Regions from separate parts of the Kitasatospora sp. NPDC057738 genome, predicted to be linked through region 1. Evidence: riboswitches for the same ligand, from Rfam matches in the RefSeq annotation. Region 1 holds a riboswitch; the other holds the start of a gene.
The links. Region 1 has a riboswitch for cobalamin ahead of ACFVGO_RS27420 (prenyltransferase/squalene oxidase repeat-containing protein). Riboswitches for the same ligand answer to the same signal wherever they lie in the genome.

Region 1 (7,544 bases):
GGGCGGAGGTCGGCTCGTCCAGCACCAGCACCCGGGGGTGTGCGGTGAGGACGGAGCCGATGGCGACGCGCTGCTGCTGCCCGCCGGAGAGCTCGTGCAGGGCGCGGTGGCGCAGCTCGGCCAGGCCGAGCAGGTCGAGGGTCTCCTCGACGCGCTTGCGCATGACCTCCGGCGGGATCGCCAACTGCTCCATGACGTAGGCCAGTTCCTCCTCCACCGTGTCGGTGGTGAAGCCGGCCAGTGGATCCTGCCCGACCACGCCGACCACGTCGGCGAGTTCACGTGGCGGGTGGTGGGCGGTGTCGCGGCCGTCCACGGTTACGCGCCCGCGCAGGGTGCCGCCGGTGAAGTGCGGCACGAGGCCGTTGACGGCGCCGAGCAGAGTGGACTTGCCGGCGCCGGTGCGGCCGACCACCAGGCAGAGCTCGCCCTCCGGGATGTGGAGGTCGACGTCGCGCAGGACGGGCGTCGTCGCGCCGTCGTACACCACGCCGACCTGGTCGAATCGGATCACGTGGTCACCTCGGTGTGCGAGCGGTCGGTCCTGGTGGGAGTCGGGCGGAGGCTGCGGGTGTTCGGCCCGGCGGTGGGGAGACGATCCCCGCGGCGCCCGCCAGCAGCAGGGCGAGGACCGGGACGAGCGGCAGGGCCGGCCAGGTCAGCGGGTAGAGCGAGGGGTTCAGGTCGGTGGCGTCGTAGCCGACGGTGGCGAACAGCAGTACGGCGGCGGTCACCCCGCACCCGGCGACCGCCCACTCGGCGGCCCGCCAGCGGTCCGGGCGGTAGGTGGTGCGCCGGACGCGCCGCCCGCCGAGCAGCAGGCCGGCCACGCACAGCACGGCGCCCGCCAGGAAGGCCGGCAGGCCCAGTGCGGCGGGCGCCGTGCCGTCCAGCAGCCCGTACACCCCGGCGCACAGGCCGCACATGCCGAGCAGCATCAATGCGCCGGTGAGCCGGCGGGAGCGGCGCGAGGCCGTACCGGAACGCCCGTAGCCGCGCGAGTCCATCGCGGCGGCCAGGCTGAGCGAGCGCTCCAGCGCATCCTCCAGGACCGGCACCACGATGCCGCGCAGGGCGCGAACGCCCTTGCGTTGCCCGGCGCGCAACCGCCGGGCCCGGGCGACGCGTTGGACGCTCTGCACCAGCTGCGGCGCGACGCTCAGCGACACCGTCACGGCGACGCCCAGCTCGTACAGCGCACCCGGCAGGACCCGCAGCGCCCGCTTGGGGTTGGCCAGGGTGTTGGCCGCCCCGATGCAGCAGATCAGGCAGGCCAGCCGCAGCCCGTCGAAGGCCGCCGAGAGCGTGGCCTCCAGGGAGACCGGGCCGCCGATCCGGATGCCCGCGTACCAGGCGGGGGTGGGGATGTGCGGCAGGGAGAAGAGCAGGTGGTCGTGCGGGGTGATGCCGGTGGCGAAGACGCAGCGGAAGACCACCCGGATCGCCACCACGGTCAGGGCCACCCACAGGTAGTAGCCGAAGCCGCGCGCCCACGGGGCTTCGCTGCGGCGGGCCGTCACCACATAGCCGAGCACGGCGAGGACGAGCAGGAGCAGCAGCGGGTTGGTGGTGCGGCTGGCCGCCGTCGCCAGGGCGAGCGCCCAGGCCCACCAGGCCAGCGGGTGCAGGTTCCGCGGGACGCGCCCGCTCCCCGCCGCCCGCCCGGGGACGGACTGCGGGGAAGAGCCGGCGACGGCCTTGTCGAGCGTGGTCACCGGATCACTCGGCCCGTCGGCGGCGCCGCCGCGCCGCGATCACGGTGGCCGCCCCGAGCACCACGACGAGGACGACCGCGACCACGGCGGGGACCATCGAGCCGGAGTCGTGCGGGGCGTCGGCCACCGGGTCGGCGTTCACCACTCCGCCGGGTACGGCGGGGGCGGGCGTCGGCGCGGCCACGGCGGACTGCTCCGTCGGCCGGTCGCTCGGCGTGTCCGTGGGCAGCGCGGTGGGCGGCTCGACCGGTACCGGTGTCGCGGGCACCGGCGTCGACTCGGGCGCACCCGGCGGGGTGATGCCGTCCTCGGGGGTGCCGGCCGTGCCGGGGGGCGTGCCGGGCGCGGGCGGACGGGCTCCGCCCGCCGGGGGCTTGGTGGGAGCCGGGGCCCGACCGGTACCGGAGCCACCGGTCGTGCCGGTGGACCCGCCGGAGCCGCTGCCGGAACCGCTGCCGCCGGTCGTCCCGGCACCGCCACTCGTCGACCCGCTGCCGGAACCGCCCGAGGCACCGCCGGAGCCGCCCGCGGTGCCCTGACCCGGGTCGGCCGGCTGCCCACCGGGGCTGGAGTCGCGCGCCCGGACACTGTCGGGCGAGAAGGTCGGGCGGCCCTCGGTGCCCTCGATGTCGGTGCCGCCGAAGATCCACAGGTCGACGCTGCCCGGCTTCGGCTGGTAGAGCATCGCGCCGAGCTGGCTGTACGACCAGGTGTTCTGGCCCGGGTCGGCGTGCCAGTACGACCAGTAGGCGGTGGCCGGGGGCGTCAGGACGCACTTCTCCTGGTCCGGGGTCGGGTACTGCTTGCCGCCCTGGAACCCGCTGTAGCCGATCCGGCAGATGAAGGCCGGGCCGTCGTGGCCGGTGCCGGTGGTCTTCCAGCCGCCCTGGTTGAGCAGGGTGTAACCGGTGGTGGGAGTGGTGCCGCAGGAGCGCAGCAGCGGCCCGCCCCACTTGCTGAAGTCCACGGCGAGCACGACACCGGAGGTGGTGGTGCACTGGTCCATCGGCAGCGGCGCCGCGGACGCCGGGGCGGTGCCCACGGCAACACCCCCGAACGCGACGGCCAGCGTCGTGGCGGCTGCGCCCGGCAGCCGGCCGAAGCGCCGGATCACCGGTGACGCCCCGGGCCCGAGGCGGTGCGACGGCGGGCGGCCAGGACGGCCGCGGCGCCGAGCACGGTCAGCAGACCGGCGGCCCCCGTCAGTGCGAGTGCTTCGCTCCCCGTGGCCGCAAGGCCGCCGGTACCGGACCGCCCGGCACCGGCACTGATGGGAACACCACCGCCGACCGGGCCACCGGCGAGCGGGGCGTCGGACGGACGGGTGGTCGAGCCGTCACCGGGACCGGGCGCGACGGAGGTCGGGGACGTCGTCGCGGTCCGCGTGCCGGTGCCCGTCGGGGTCGGCGTACCGGTCGCGGTCGCGGTGCCCGTGGGCGTGCCGGTCGGTGTCCCCGTGGGAGTCCCCGTGGGCGTTCCGGTCGGCGTCCCCGTGGGAGTCGGCGTCGGCGTACCCCCGAGGTTGCGGCTCAGCGTGCCGAAGGAGATCCCGGTGGCGCCGCCGAGCACCTGTGTGGAGGCACGGACGTCCGAGCCCTGCTGGCCGCCCGAGGCGACGTTGAACCCGCCGTCGCCGTTCTGCTGCCCGGCGAGGAAGTCGAGCGCCTTGGCGATCTGTGCACCGTGGATCGACCGACGGAGCGTCATGCCCTGGATCGCGAGCGCGGCCGAGTTGGTGGAGTCTCCGGCCGCGCCGGGGAATCCGCCGTCGGGGAGCTGCCGCGCGGCCAGCCAGGTGGTCCCCCTGTCGACCGCCTGCGCCGCCTCGTCGCCCGGAACCAGGGCCAGGGCCATGACGGCCATCGCCGTACTGTCCACATCCGAGTCGCCGGTGGCCGGGATCAGGCTCGGCCAGGAGCCGTCCGGGTGCTGCAGGCCCTTCAGGTAGGCGATCGCAGGGGCTGCGCCGGCGGCGTCGCCGGCCCGGAGCTGGGCCATGACGGCGAGCGCCTGGGAGAACACCGAGGTCGCGTAGACGTAGTTGCCGGGGGCGGCGCAGCCGGTGTTCGCGTCGGCCTTGGTGCACACCATCGCGGCGAGGGCGGCGATCAGGTCGCGGCCGCCGAAGGCGCGCGGGTCGCGGCCCACGACCTCGGCGAGCAGCGCCTCCTTGCCGATGGACCCGCCGCCGGCGTACTCGGTGCCGATGGCCGTCCAGTCGTTGACGGTGCGCTCGCTCGCGTCCTTGCCCTGCTGGTCCAGGAAGTCGACGATCCGGCGCAGCGCGGCGTCGTCGGTGCCGGTGGCGGCCAGGGCGTAGGCGCCGTCGATGGTCAGGCCGAAGTCGGCGAAGGCCGGGAACCCCTCGTAGTAGTGACCGTCGATCAGCCGGGCCGGGTCGGTGAGGTAGGCGCTCCCCTTCGCGGCGTCGGGCTTCCTCCCGGCGGGCGTGGTCGGGGGCGTGGTGGTCGGCGTGGTCGGCGGGGTGGTGGCGCCGTCCGGGTTGTGCCGGACGCTGGTGAGGTCGGTGCCGGTCAGGGCCAGGATGGCCTGTTCGGTGGCGGCGGCGTCCGGGTCGGTGGTCGACTCGTCGGGGCCGAAGCCGCCGTCCTTGCCCTGCCGGGCGGCGAGCCAGGCGGTGGCGGCGGCCTGTCGGGCGCCCTGGCCGGTGGCCCGGAAGGCCTGGGCGGCGCTCGCGGTGCTGGTGGTGTCGCCGGGGGCGCCGGCGTAGGGAAGGAGGGAGCCGTCGGGCTGCTGGCTCGCCGCGAGCCGGTCGGCGGCCTTCTCGGCGGCCGCCTCGTAGCCGGGGGCCGTGCGCAGGGCGAGGACGGCGATCGCGGTGGTGAGCGGGTCGGACTCGCAGTGGTCACCCGCGACGATCATCGAGCCGGCCATGCCGCCGTCGTCGCACTGGAGGACCGTGAACCGGGCGAGTGCCGGGGCGGGTGGGGTGATGCCGGCGCGCTGGAGCGCGATGACCCCGAGGGACTGGACCCAGGGCGAGGCCGCGCCGAGGAAGTCCCCGGCGGCGGTGCACTTCCCGTTCTCCCCGGCTGCCGTGCAGACGTGGTCGGTGAGCGCGGCAAGCGGGTCCCGCCCGCCGAAGGTGCGGGGGTCGCGGCCGGTGCTCTCGGCGACGAGGGCCAGCAGGGCGGCGGCTCTGGTGTCGGGTGCGCCGGCGGGGCCGTCGGGGTACAGGAAGGCATCGATGTGGTCGGCGAGGAAGCCGACCACCTTGCGCAGTGCCGGGTCCTGCGTTCCGGCGGCGGCGAGTGCGACGGCGGTGAGGGCGGTCCGGGGGTAGTCCGGCCCCGGGGCGGCCCAGTTCTCCATGTGGTCGCCGCCGACGAGCTGACCGGCCAGCCAGGCGGCCGCGGCGGCCGGATCACCGATGGGGGACGGCGTGCCGGTGGGGCTCGGCGTCCCCGGGGACGTGGCGGACGGCGAGGCGCTCGCGGAGGGGGACGAGGAAGGCGAAGGGGACGCCGAGGAGCCACCGTTCTTCGCGCGGACCGAGTCCGGGGTGAAGTCCGGCGCCCCGCTGGTGCCCCCGATGTCGGTGCCGCCGTACACCCAGGCCTCGACCTCGCCGGGCTTGGGCTGCTGCGTGCCGGCGCCGAACCGGCTGTAGGACCAGGTCTGTTGGCCGGGTGCGGCGATCCAGTACGACCAGTACGCGGTGGCCTGCGGGGTGTTGACGCACGGCTCCTCGGCCGGAGTCGGGTACTGGACACCGCCGTTGAAGGTCCCGGTGCCGAGTCGGCAGATGAAGGCGGGCCCGTCGCGCTCGGTGCCGGTCGTGGTGAATCCCGCGTTGTGCAGCAGGTTCATCCCCGTCGTCGGGTGGGCGTCACAGCCCCGGACGACCCCGCCGCCCCAGTGGCTGAAGTCGACGGCGACGATCGCGCCCGTCGTCGCCGTGCACTGCTCGATCGGATCGGCTGCCGCGGAGCCGGGGTGGCCCAGCAGGACGGTTCCTCCCGCGGCCACTGCGACGGCCGTGGTGATCAGAAGCGAGCCCAGTTCTCTGCTTCTGTGACGCGTAGGACTGCTGCTGACCCTCACCGGCGACTCCCCGATCGGTCGTCGGGGTCCCACGGCGCAGCCGACGGCTCTCCCCGGCACGGGGCGCCGTCGCGACCGCGTCGTAGTCCACGACGACGCATGTACTCATGAACAAGGCCCCGGCGCAGGCATTCCGGCTCACCGGCCCTTGCGGGCGGGTCTACGGTTGCGGGTCAGCGCCGGAATCGGACCGGCTTCCCCTGACTGCCGAGGACTAAAAAGCGGTTCATCACACCATGTGCTCGGAGTCGTCGTCAACGAGTCGTCATGTCACTTTCGCCACCTCGTAGATCCGTTCACGGGTGCGGTAACGTCCGCGGTGGCCGAGCGGGGGAATCCGGTGCGAATCCGGAGCTGACGCGCAGCGGTGTGGGGCGGTGGTTGCACCGGCCCCGAGCCCGAATGCCCGCGCGGTCGTGCAGCACCAGCACCAGCCCGCCCACGCGATCCGGGCGGCCGCCGCCCCGTACCACCGCGCTCTCGGACGAGCGCTGGGGTCCCGGGGCAGGACCGGCGCGCCCGTCACCCCAAGGAGCCCGTTCCGTGTCCGTTCCCGCGCACTCGCGCTTCGTCTCCTCACGCCTCGCTTCCGCGGCGACCGTCTCGATGGCCGCCTGCGCCCTCCTGATGTCGGCCGTCCCTGCGCACGCCACCGCCTCGCCGAGCCAGATAGCCACCTCCAGGACCACCGGCGTCACGTACCTCAAGTCCCTCCAGGCCGCCGACGGCAGTTACGTCACCGGCGGCGGGCTCTCCAACGAGTGGGCCTTCAGCGCGCTCGCCGCCGCCGGCACCGCCGCGGCCGATGTCGCCCCTGGCGGTGACACGAGCAAGAACGCGCGCCTGGTCTACCGCAACCAGCTCGCCGCGAGCAGTTGGCCGAGCACCTCGCCGGTCGTCACCGACTACGAGCGTGGCATCCTCAACTCCTACGCGGCCGGCATCGACCCCGCGCGGATCGGCCCGGGCCGCAACCTCGTGGCCGACCTCGCCGCCTACTGGCAGACCGCCGAACCCGGCTACTACGGCCCGTCCGCGAACTTCAACGGGACCGTCTTCGGCCTGCTCGCCCTCGGCGGCGCCAAGACCCGGAGCGGCGGACAACGCGTCCCGCAGTCCCTGCTGAACGCCTCGGTCGCGACCGTGCGCGCCAACCAGCACAACGACGGCGGCTGGAACTACAGCAAGGCCGCCGGCGACCCGACCGCGCTCGCCCAGGGCAGCGACATCGACATGACCGGTGCCGCCATGGCCTCCCTGTGTGTCGGCGGCGTCCCGGGCACCGACGCCGCGATCGTGGCCGCGAAGAACTTCCTCAAGGGCAAGCTCGCCTCCTCCGGCGCCTTCAACGCCATGTTCGGCGTCAACACCGACTCCAACGGCTGGGCCGTGTCCGGCCTCAACGCCTGCGGCATCAACCCCCAGGGCACCGACTTCACCAGCGGCACCGGCAAGACCCCGGTCGACTTCCTCGTCGCCCAGCAGTTCAAGCCCGGTGGCGGCTTCAAGTACCTGCCCACCGACACCTCCCCGTCCCCGTACGCCTCCGTCGACGGCCTGCGCGCCGTCGCCGGCGCCGGGTTCACCGCCACCCCGCCGGCGCCGACCACCGCGGGCGAACCCGCCTGGGCCGCCACCACCGGCTTCACCGCGGGTACGGCCGCCCGGCTCGCACTGGTCGTCGACGACGGCACCAGCAACCTCAAGGTCTGCGCCGTCACCCTCACCCCCACCGGCACCACCACGACCCTCGGCGACGTCCTC
Region 2 (7,544 bases), on a different contig from region 1:
GCTTGAGGACCATGCCGTTCTTGAGATCGTTCGTGGAAGCCACGGGCGCACTAACTCCTGTATAGCTGTCAAGGAACCAAGGGATTGCGTCCTGCCTCCCACGGCCCCCGGGGGGCCGCGGTCACAGGGCGAGGAGCTCCTTGGTGGTGATGGTGAGCAGCTCGGGCCCGCCCTCTTCGAGGGGGCGCACGACGAGCGTGTCCTCGATCCGGACGCCGCCCCTGCCCGGGAGGTGGACCCCCGGACCGACGGTGACCGGCACGCGGCTGTCCAGTTTACCCATGTCCGACGGACCGAGGCGCGGCGCCTCCCGGATCTCCAGCCCGACGCCGTGGCCCACCGGGTGCGGGGAGGCCTCGGTGTGGCCGGCCGCCTCCAGGACCTGCCGGGCGGCCCGGTCGGGCACGCACTGCTCCACGCCCGGTCCGAGCGCCTCCCGCCCGGCCCGCTGGGCCCGGAAGACCAGCCGGTGCAGCTCCACCTGCCAGGGCGCGGGGGCCGCGCCGATCACGAAGGTGCGGGCGGTGGAGACGCCGTAGCCGCGGTACTGGGCGCCCATCACCACGGTCAGGAAGTCGCCCTCCTCCACCCGGCGGTCGGTGGGCTGGTGGGCGGCCTGGCCGGAGTGGCTGCCGGTGCCGACCGAGACCGGGAAGGCGGCCCGGTCGGCGCCGTGGTCGATCATCCGGCGCTCCAGCTCCATCGCCAGGTGCCGCTCGGTGCGGCCGACCAGGATCGACTCCAGCAGCTCGCCCAGCGCCTGGTCGGCGATCTCGGCGGCGATCCGCAGGTCGGCGATCTCGTGCTCGTCCTTGACCACCCGCAGCCGCTCGACCGTCTGGGCGAGGTCCACCAGCCGGGCCCCCTCGGTCAGGCCCCCCACCGCCCGGTGCCGGGTGACGGTCAGGTCGTGCTCCTCCACCGCCAGTCCCGACACCCCGGACCGCGCGGCGACGGCCGCGACGGCCAGCGCGGAGTCCGACCCGGCCGCCACCGGCAGCCGGGTGACGTCCGGGGCGATCAGGTGCTCCCCGGAGTCGTCCGGCGGCAGGTCGTCCGGCAGCGCGAGCAGCGCCCGCTCCCTGGTCAGCAGCAGGCTCGCCCCGCAGGGCGCGCAGCCCGTCAGGTACCGCACGTTCGCCGCGCGGGTGATCAGCGCAGCATCGGCCCCGGCCGCACTGCAGTGCTCCCTCACCCGCTCCCGCCGCCCCGCGTACGCATCCGCCATGCGTCGAGCCTACGAACCCCCGGCCCGAAGCGCCCGCCGAGCACCCCCGGCAGAACCCCCAATACCCCTTGCGCGCCCCCCTGCGCGACCGCGGCACCGTCCCCCTCGGGCCCTCACCCCGCCCCCCACGCAGCGTGCCGCCGAGGGGGCCCCGCACCCCCGGCGGCCCCTCGGACTCCTACCGGCCGCTACGCTCCGTCACGGATATGTCACTTCCGGTCCTGTGCGAGTGCGACCCGGTCGCCGGCCGGCACGTCGACTTCCGTGAGGAGCGCCGGCCCGGGGCGCACCAGGCCCCCCGGAACGCGCACGGCGCCTCCCCACCGCGGGGAGGCGCCGTTCCGGCGTGCGCGGGCAGGCCGCTGCTCGCGGCCGGATGGCTCAGGAGCCCTCGGGCGCCCAGCGCTTCTCGACCCCGGCGAGCTTCCAGTACCCGATCGCGATCGCCCAGACGACCACGAACAGCCCGGCGATGGCGTAGCCGACGTTGTCCAGTGAGATGTCGGCGATGAAGCCGGTGACCGGGTCGGTCAGATCGAGCTTCTCGTGCAGCACCCCGACCAGCTCGATGGTGCCGATGACGAAGGCCACCGCGATCGACAGACCGGTGATGGTCAGGTTGTAGTACACCTTCCGCACCGGGTTGGCGAAGGCCCACTGGTACGCGAAGTTCATGAACGTCCCGTCCAGGGTGTCGAACAGGCTCATCCCGGCCGCGAACAGCAGCGGCAGGCAGACGATCGCGTACCAGGGCAGCCCGGAGGCGGCGCCCGAGCCGGCCATCACCATCAGGGTGACCTCGGTCGCGGTGTCGAAGCCCAGCCCCAGCACCATGCCCACCGGGAACATCTGCCCGGGCCGGGTGATCGAACGGGTCGCCCGGTTCAGCACCCGGGCCATGAAGCCGCGCGAGTCGAGGTGCGCCTCCAGCTCCTTCTCGTCGAACTTCCCGGCCCGCATCGAGCGGAACACCCTGAGGATGCCGAGCAGCGCCGCCAGGTTGAGCGCGCCGATCAGGTAGAGGAACACGCCGGAGGTGGTCGTCCCGATCACGCCGAGCCACTTGTGGGTGGCCGACTCGTCGTCCATCAGGGTGTTCGCCAGCTGCGCGCCGCCCGCCACCAGGGCGGCCATCAGCACCACCATCGAGGAGTGCCCGAGGGCGAACCAGAAGCCCACCGAGACCGGCCGCTTGCCGTCCGCCATCAGCTTTCTGGTGGTGTTGTCGATCACCGCGATGTGGTCGGCGTCGAAGGCGTGCCGCATCCCGAGGGTGTACGCGGTGATACCCAGGCCCACCCCGAAGACCTGGGTACCGACCGCGTACTTCTCGGGTGCGACCAGGAAGATCAGCGTGCCGAAGGCCACCACGTGCATGGCCACGATCACCGCCATCAGCCCGGCGGTACGGACGGTGTCCTCGCGCCGCCACTGGAAGCTGGGCAGCGCGGAGGGGGCCGGTTCGGCCCCGGCGGCAACGGTTTCGGGCAGGGTCATCTGCGGATCACGCTCCAGCACCTCGTGGAAAACCTCGTGAGATGCCGTGGCCGGTCTCCTGGCTGACGGGACACCCGCACCCGCCTTCCCAAGCGCACGAGGCGCCCAGTGGCTCCATGGGTACGGACGACGTTCCTCCGCGGACGGAGGAACGACCCGATCACAGTGGCGAGGGCCGCTCCGGGCTGGGACCCCTGAGGGTCCGTCACCGGTCTTCCCGAGCACCACGGCGGGGAACACCGTAGGGGTCACGCCCCGACCCGTGCAAGGTTGCGCACCTGCGCAGGTGTCCAGGATCACAGACCGCCGCCTGCGAGAATGTCCGCATGCATCTCGTACCGGCCGACCGCGCGGGCCACCGCACCATCGACGGGCACCGGGTCTGCGAGGCCATCGCCGCGATCGGCGACCCGGCCCACGTCCGGTCCTGGGCCGAGCGGTTCTCCCTGCTCGCCGACCCCGGCCGGCTCGCCCTGCTGCTCGCCCTCCACCGGGCCGGGCCGCTCGCCGTCACCGACCTCGCGGTCGCCACCGGCATGCGCGACCCCGCCGTCTCCCAGGCCCTGCGGCTGCTCCGCACGGCCGGCGTGGTCACCGGCGACCGGGACGGGCGCGTGGTGCGCTACCAGCTCGTGGACGAGGCCATGCGCCCCCTCCTCGACGAGTGCGCCGCCGGTGAACACCACGAGCCCACCGCGGCCACGGGCTGACCCACTGGCCCGGCCCCGGAACCGCGCCGCGGCCGGAGCGGATGAGTACGATCATGACGTGCCGTCCCGCCCCCACGCCTGGCCCGCCGACCGGTGGAACACCCGACCGGTCAGGGCCCGCGTGCTGGCGGTCGCCCGCACCCTCACCTCGGCCACCCGGGTCCTGGACGTCCTGACCCTGCTGAACCCGGACGGCATCGACCGGTACTTCACCGTCAACCCCGGCTCCGCCTTCGCCGACCGCGCCCTGGACGAGTACCTGCACGGCCTGCCCGGCTTCACCGTGCTGGACTGGGAGGACGCCGTCAGCCGCCGCTTCGACCTGGCCGTCGCCTGCGCCGTCCACTCCTCCATGCACCGGCTGGACGCCCGCCTCGTCGTCCTCCCGCACGGCGTCGGCTACAACCGGCTGGTCACCGAGTCCACCGGCGACACGGTCACCGCCGCCGGTCTGTCCCGCAACGAACTCACCCACCGCGGACGGGTGTTCGTGGACGTCCTCGGCCTCTCCCACCCCGAGCAGCTGGACCGGCTGCGGGTCTCCTGCCCCGAGGCGCTGGACGTCGCCCGGGTGGTCGGCGACCCCTGCTTCGACCGGATGCTCGGCAGCCGGCGCTCCCGCGACGGCTACCGCGCCGCACTCGGCGCCACCGGCGGCCGACGGCTCGTCGTCGTCAGCTCCACCTGGAGCGAGCACTCCTTGTTCGGCCGCCGCCCGGACCTCCCCCGGCGGCTGGTCCGCCGGCTCCCCGCCGACGAGTACACGGTCGCCGTCGTCCTGCACCCCAACGTGTGGAGCCGCCACGACCCCGAGGCGCTGCTCGACGACGCCCGCCGGATGGGCCTGCGCCTGATCCCGCCCCACCAGGGCTGGCAGGCCGCGCTCGTCGCCGCCGACTGCGTGATCGGCGACCACGGCTCGGTCACCGTCTACGGCGCCGCCCTGAACCACCGCACCCTGCTCGTCGCCACCGGCGCCGCCGAACTCGACCCCCGCTCCCCCGGCTACGCCTTCGGCCAGGCAGCGCCCGTCCTCGACCCGGACGGGGACCTCGCCGCCCAGGTCGAACAGGCCCTCGCCCGGGACCCGGCCGACCTGAGCGCGATCACCGACCGCTCGCTCGCCCACCGCGGCGAATCCGCCCGGCTGCTGCGCCCGCTGCTGCACTCCTTCCTGGCCGGGCTGGACGAGCCCGGGGACGAACCGGCCCTGCCGCCCTACCCCAGGCCGGCCCCGTGCCCGGGCACCGTCGACCGGCCCACCGCCTACGACGTCGAGGGCCGGAGCGAGGGCACCGAGGTCAGCCTGCGGCGCTACCCCTTCGACCCGCCCGACCACGCCCCGCGCGGCTTCCACGCCCTCACCGACGAGCACCCGGGCGACGCCCTGCGCTACACCGCCGAGGTCCTGGCCCGCACCGAGGTGCACGCCGAACGCCCCGCCGCCCGCTGGCTCGCCGACTCCGCCGCCGAACTCCCCGGCCTCGCCGTCGCGGTGGCCGCCCTCGGCCCGGCCCGCCACCTGCTCCGACTGCGCGCCGGCCTGCTGCTGGAGGCCCGCGCCGAACCGGACTGGACCTGCCCCGACCCCACCGTCGACCCGCTGCTGCTCGGCTCCGCCGTGGCCTGCTGGCTCGCCGACGGCGGCGACCCGGCCGGCCTCCCCCGGCACGGCCTCACCGTCCGCACCGGCGAGCACCGCACCCGGGTGTCCTTCCGTACCGGCCCCTGAGAAGGGCGCTACTCCGGCAGCTCCCGCAGCCGCGCCCGGCTGCGCTCCGCGAGCTCCGCGTCGTCCAGTTCCTCGGCGAGGGCGAGCAGCAGGGTGTGGGCCTGCGCCTCCTTCGCGTACTGGCCGCGCTCCTCGGCCCGCCGGGCGCAGTCGCCCGCGTGGACGGCGGCGAGCTCCGGCTGCCCGAGCGCCCGGTGGGCCCGGGCGCGGACCAGCGGCAGCTTCATCAGCATGTCCTCGTCCCGCGTCCGCTCGGCCTGCGCGGTGGCCTCGGCCAGCCGGGCCAGCGCCTCCTGCGCGCGGCCGTCGGCGATCAGCGCCTGCGCCAGGTTGTAGCTCTGGACGATCTCGCCGTGCTCGTCGCCCCGGTTCGCCGCCAGAGCCAGCGTGAACCGCCGCACCGCGTCGCCCGGACGGCCGTCGGCCAGGCAGAGCAGACCGTCCGTCTCGTGGAGCACCCCCACCACCCGACGGTCGGTCACCAGCGCGACCTGCTCCGCGGCGAGCGCCAACTGCTCGGCGGCGAGCCGGTATTCCTTGCGGTCGAAGTGGGCCCGGGCGAGCTGGTTGCGCATCCGGACCACGGCGGCCGGCTGGTTGTCCCACTGGGCCGACTCGATGCCGAGCCGGTGGGTGGCGATCCAGTCCTGGTAGAGCCTGCGGTCGTGGTACAGCAGCCAGAGCGACTCGCACAGCCGCCACACCTCGCCGTGCCACCCCTGCCGGGCCGCCTCCTCCACCACCGCGCGGAAGTTGGCCCGTTCCGCGTACAGCCACTCCAGGGCCGCGGTGTCGGAGGCGAAGCCGGGCAGCTCGTCGCCGCTCGGGTCCTGCAGGCGCAGCCTGCTCCCGGCCATCGCGCGGTCGGCGACCGAGGCCCGGCCCCGGTAGTACGCCACGACGGCGGCGAGGAGTTCCCCGCGGTCGGCCAGTTCCCGGGTCCGGCCGTAGGCGTGCAGCCGCACCACGTCGTGGGCCCGGAAGCGGTCCTCGCGGTCGCCGTCCAGCACCTCGTCCAGCACGTGGACGCCCCGCAGCTCCCCGATCGCCTGCCCGGCCCGCTCGACGCCGACCGCACGCGCCAGTTCGGCGGAGACGAAGGGGCCGGGGTGCACGCCGATCAGGTGGTAGAGCGCCCGGCCCGGCGCCGACAGCCGCTCGTAGACCAGGTCGTAGGTCGCGCCGAGATCGCTCTCCTCGTCCTCCAGCATCGCCAACCTGCCCTCCCGGTCGTGCAGTTCGGCCACCACCCGGCCGACCGGCAGGTGGTCCCGGTCCAGCAGCTGGCTCCCGACCGCGTTCAGCGCGAGCGGCAGCCCGCCGCACAGCTCGACCAGTTCCGCCAGTTCCCCGTCGGTGCCCCGCCCCGGGCCCACCCAGCCGCGCACCAGCTCGGCGCCCGCCCTCGCGCTCAGCGGGCCGAGCCGGCGCACCACGGCGCCGTCCGTCCGCAGCGCGGGCAGCCGCCGGCGGCTCGCGACCACCACCAGCCCGCAGGACGGGAGCAGCGCACGGACCTCCGCGGCGTGCTCGACGTTGTCCAGGAAGAACAGGCACCGGCGCTCGGCGGTGGCGGTGCGGAACGCCGTGAACCGCTCGGCCTCCACGGCCGGGGGCTCGGTGCCGAGGGCGCGCAGGAATCCGGCCAGCAACTCGGGGAGGTCCACCCCGCCCTGGTGCCGGTAGGCCTTCAGGTCGGCGTAGAGGTCCCCGCCCGGGAAGTGCTCCCGGTGCTCCTCGGTGAACCTGGCGATCAGCTCGGTCTTCCCGACCCCGCCGAGGCCGGTGAACACCACGACCCCGAGTCCGCCCTCCACGACCCGGCCCAAGGCCTCGGTCAGCGCGGCGAGTTCCGGCTCCCGGTTGACGAACGGGCCGTGCGGGGACCGGATCTGATGCGGCCTCGGCACCGCCCGCGGCTGGTGCAGGTGCAGCGCCCCGATGCTCCCGGCCTGCACCACGTGGCCGCCCACCGTGGCCCCCGACACGGTGTTGGCCACCTCGTGCCGCTCCATCCGCCTGCTCCCTCCGGCCGGTCGGCCCCAGCCTACGGGCTGGGCACCCGGCCGGAGGGGCACTCGGAGGTCACCGGGGGGTGATCTCGCCCATCTCCGCCCAGCCGTCCAGGCCGGGGATCTCGGTCGAGACGATCCGCGGCTTGGCGGCCACCGCGTACGACAGCTCCTCCATGGCCTTGGCGAAGTGCGCGGACTCCACGTGCTCCTTGCCCGCGTCGCCGTCGCGGAACGCCTCGACCAGGACGAACTCGTTGGGGTCGTCGACGCTGCGGGACCACTCGAAGAAGAGGTTGCCGGGCTCCTGGCGGGTGGCCCGGGTGAACTCGTCGACCAGGCCCAGCCACTCGTCGGCGCGCTCG

Region 2: it holds a riboswitch for cobalamin, as region 1 does, so the genes downstream of both, ACFVGO_RS20060 (HoxN/HupN/NixA family nickel/cobalt transporter) here and ACFVGO_RS27420 (prenyltransferase/squalene oxidase repeat-containing protein) in region 1, are expected to answer to the same signal.

Annotation. Positions count from the first base shown of each region.
Region 1 is NZ_JBHVJT010000057.1:3,904-11,447, forward strand. Features, by position in the region: gene ACFVGO_RS27405 (ATP-binding cassette domain-containing protein) at 1-514, opposite strand, end outside; gene ACFVGO_RS27410 (CbiQ family ECF transporter T component) at 519-1,628, opposite strand; gene ACFVGO_RS27415 (hypothetical protein) at 1,720-2,757, opposite strand; gene ACFVGO_RS27420 (prenyltransferase/squalene oxidase repeat-containing protein) at 2,826-5,705, opposite strand; cobalamin riboswitch at 5,886-6,027, opposite strand; cobalamin riboswitch at 6,111-6,188, shown strand; gene ACFVGO_RS27425 (hypothetical protein) at 6,387-7,544, shown strand, end outside.
Region 2 is NZ_JBHVJT010000034.1:63,070-70,613, reverse strand. Features, by position in the region: gene efp (elongation factor P) at 1-43, opposite strand, end outside; gene ACFVGO_RS20065 (aminopeptidase P family protein) at 122-1,228, opposite strand; gene ACFVGO_RS20060 (HoxN/HupN/NixA family nickel/cobalt transporter) at 1,610-2,725, opposite strand; cobalamin riboswitch at 2,756-2,969, opposite strand; gene ACFVGO_RS20055 (metalloregulator ArsR/SmtB family transcription factor) at 3,052-3,435, shown strand; gene ACFVGO_RS20050 (hypothetical protein) at 3,494-5,167, shown strand; gene ACFVGO_RS20045 (AAA family ATPase) at 5,176-7,182, opposite strand; gene ACFVGO_RS20040 (putative quinol monooxygenase) at 7,253-7,544, opposite strand, start outside.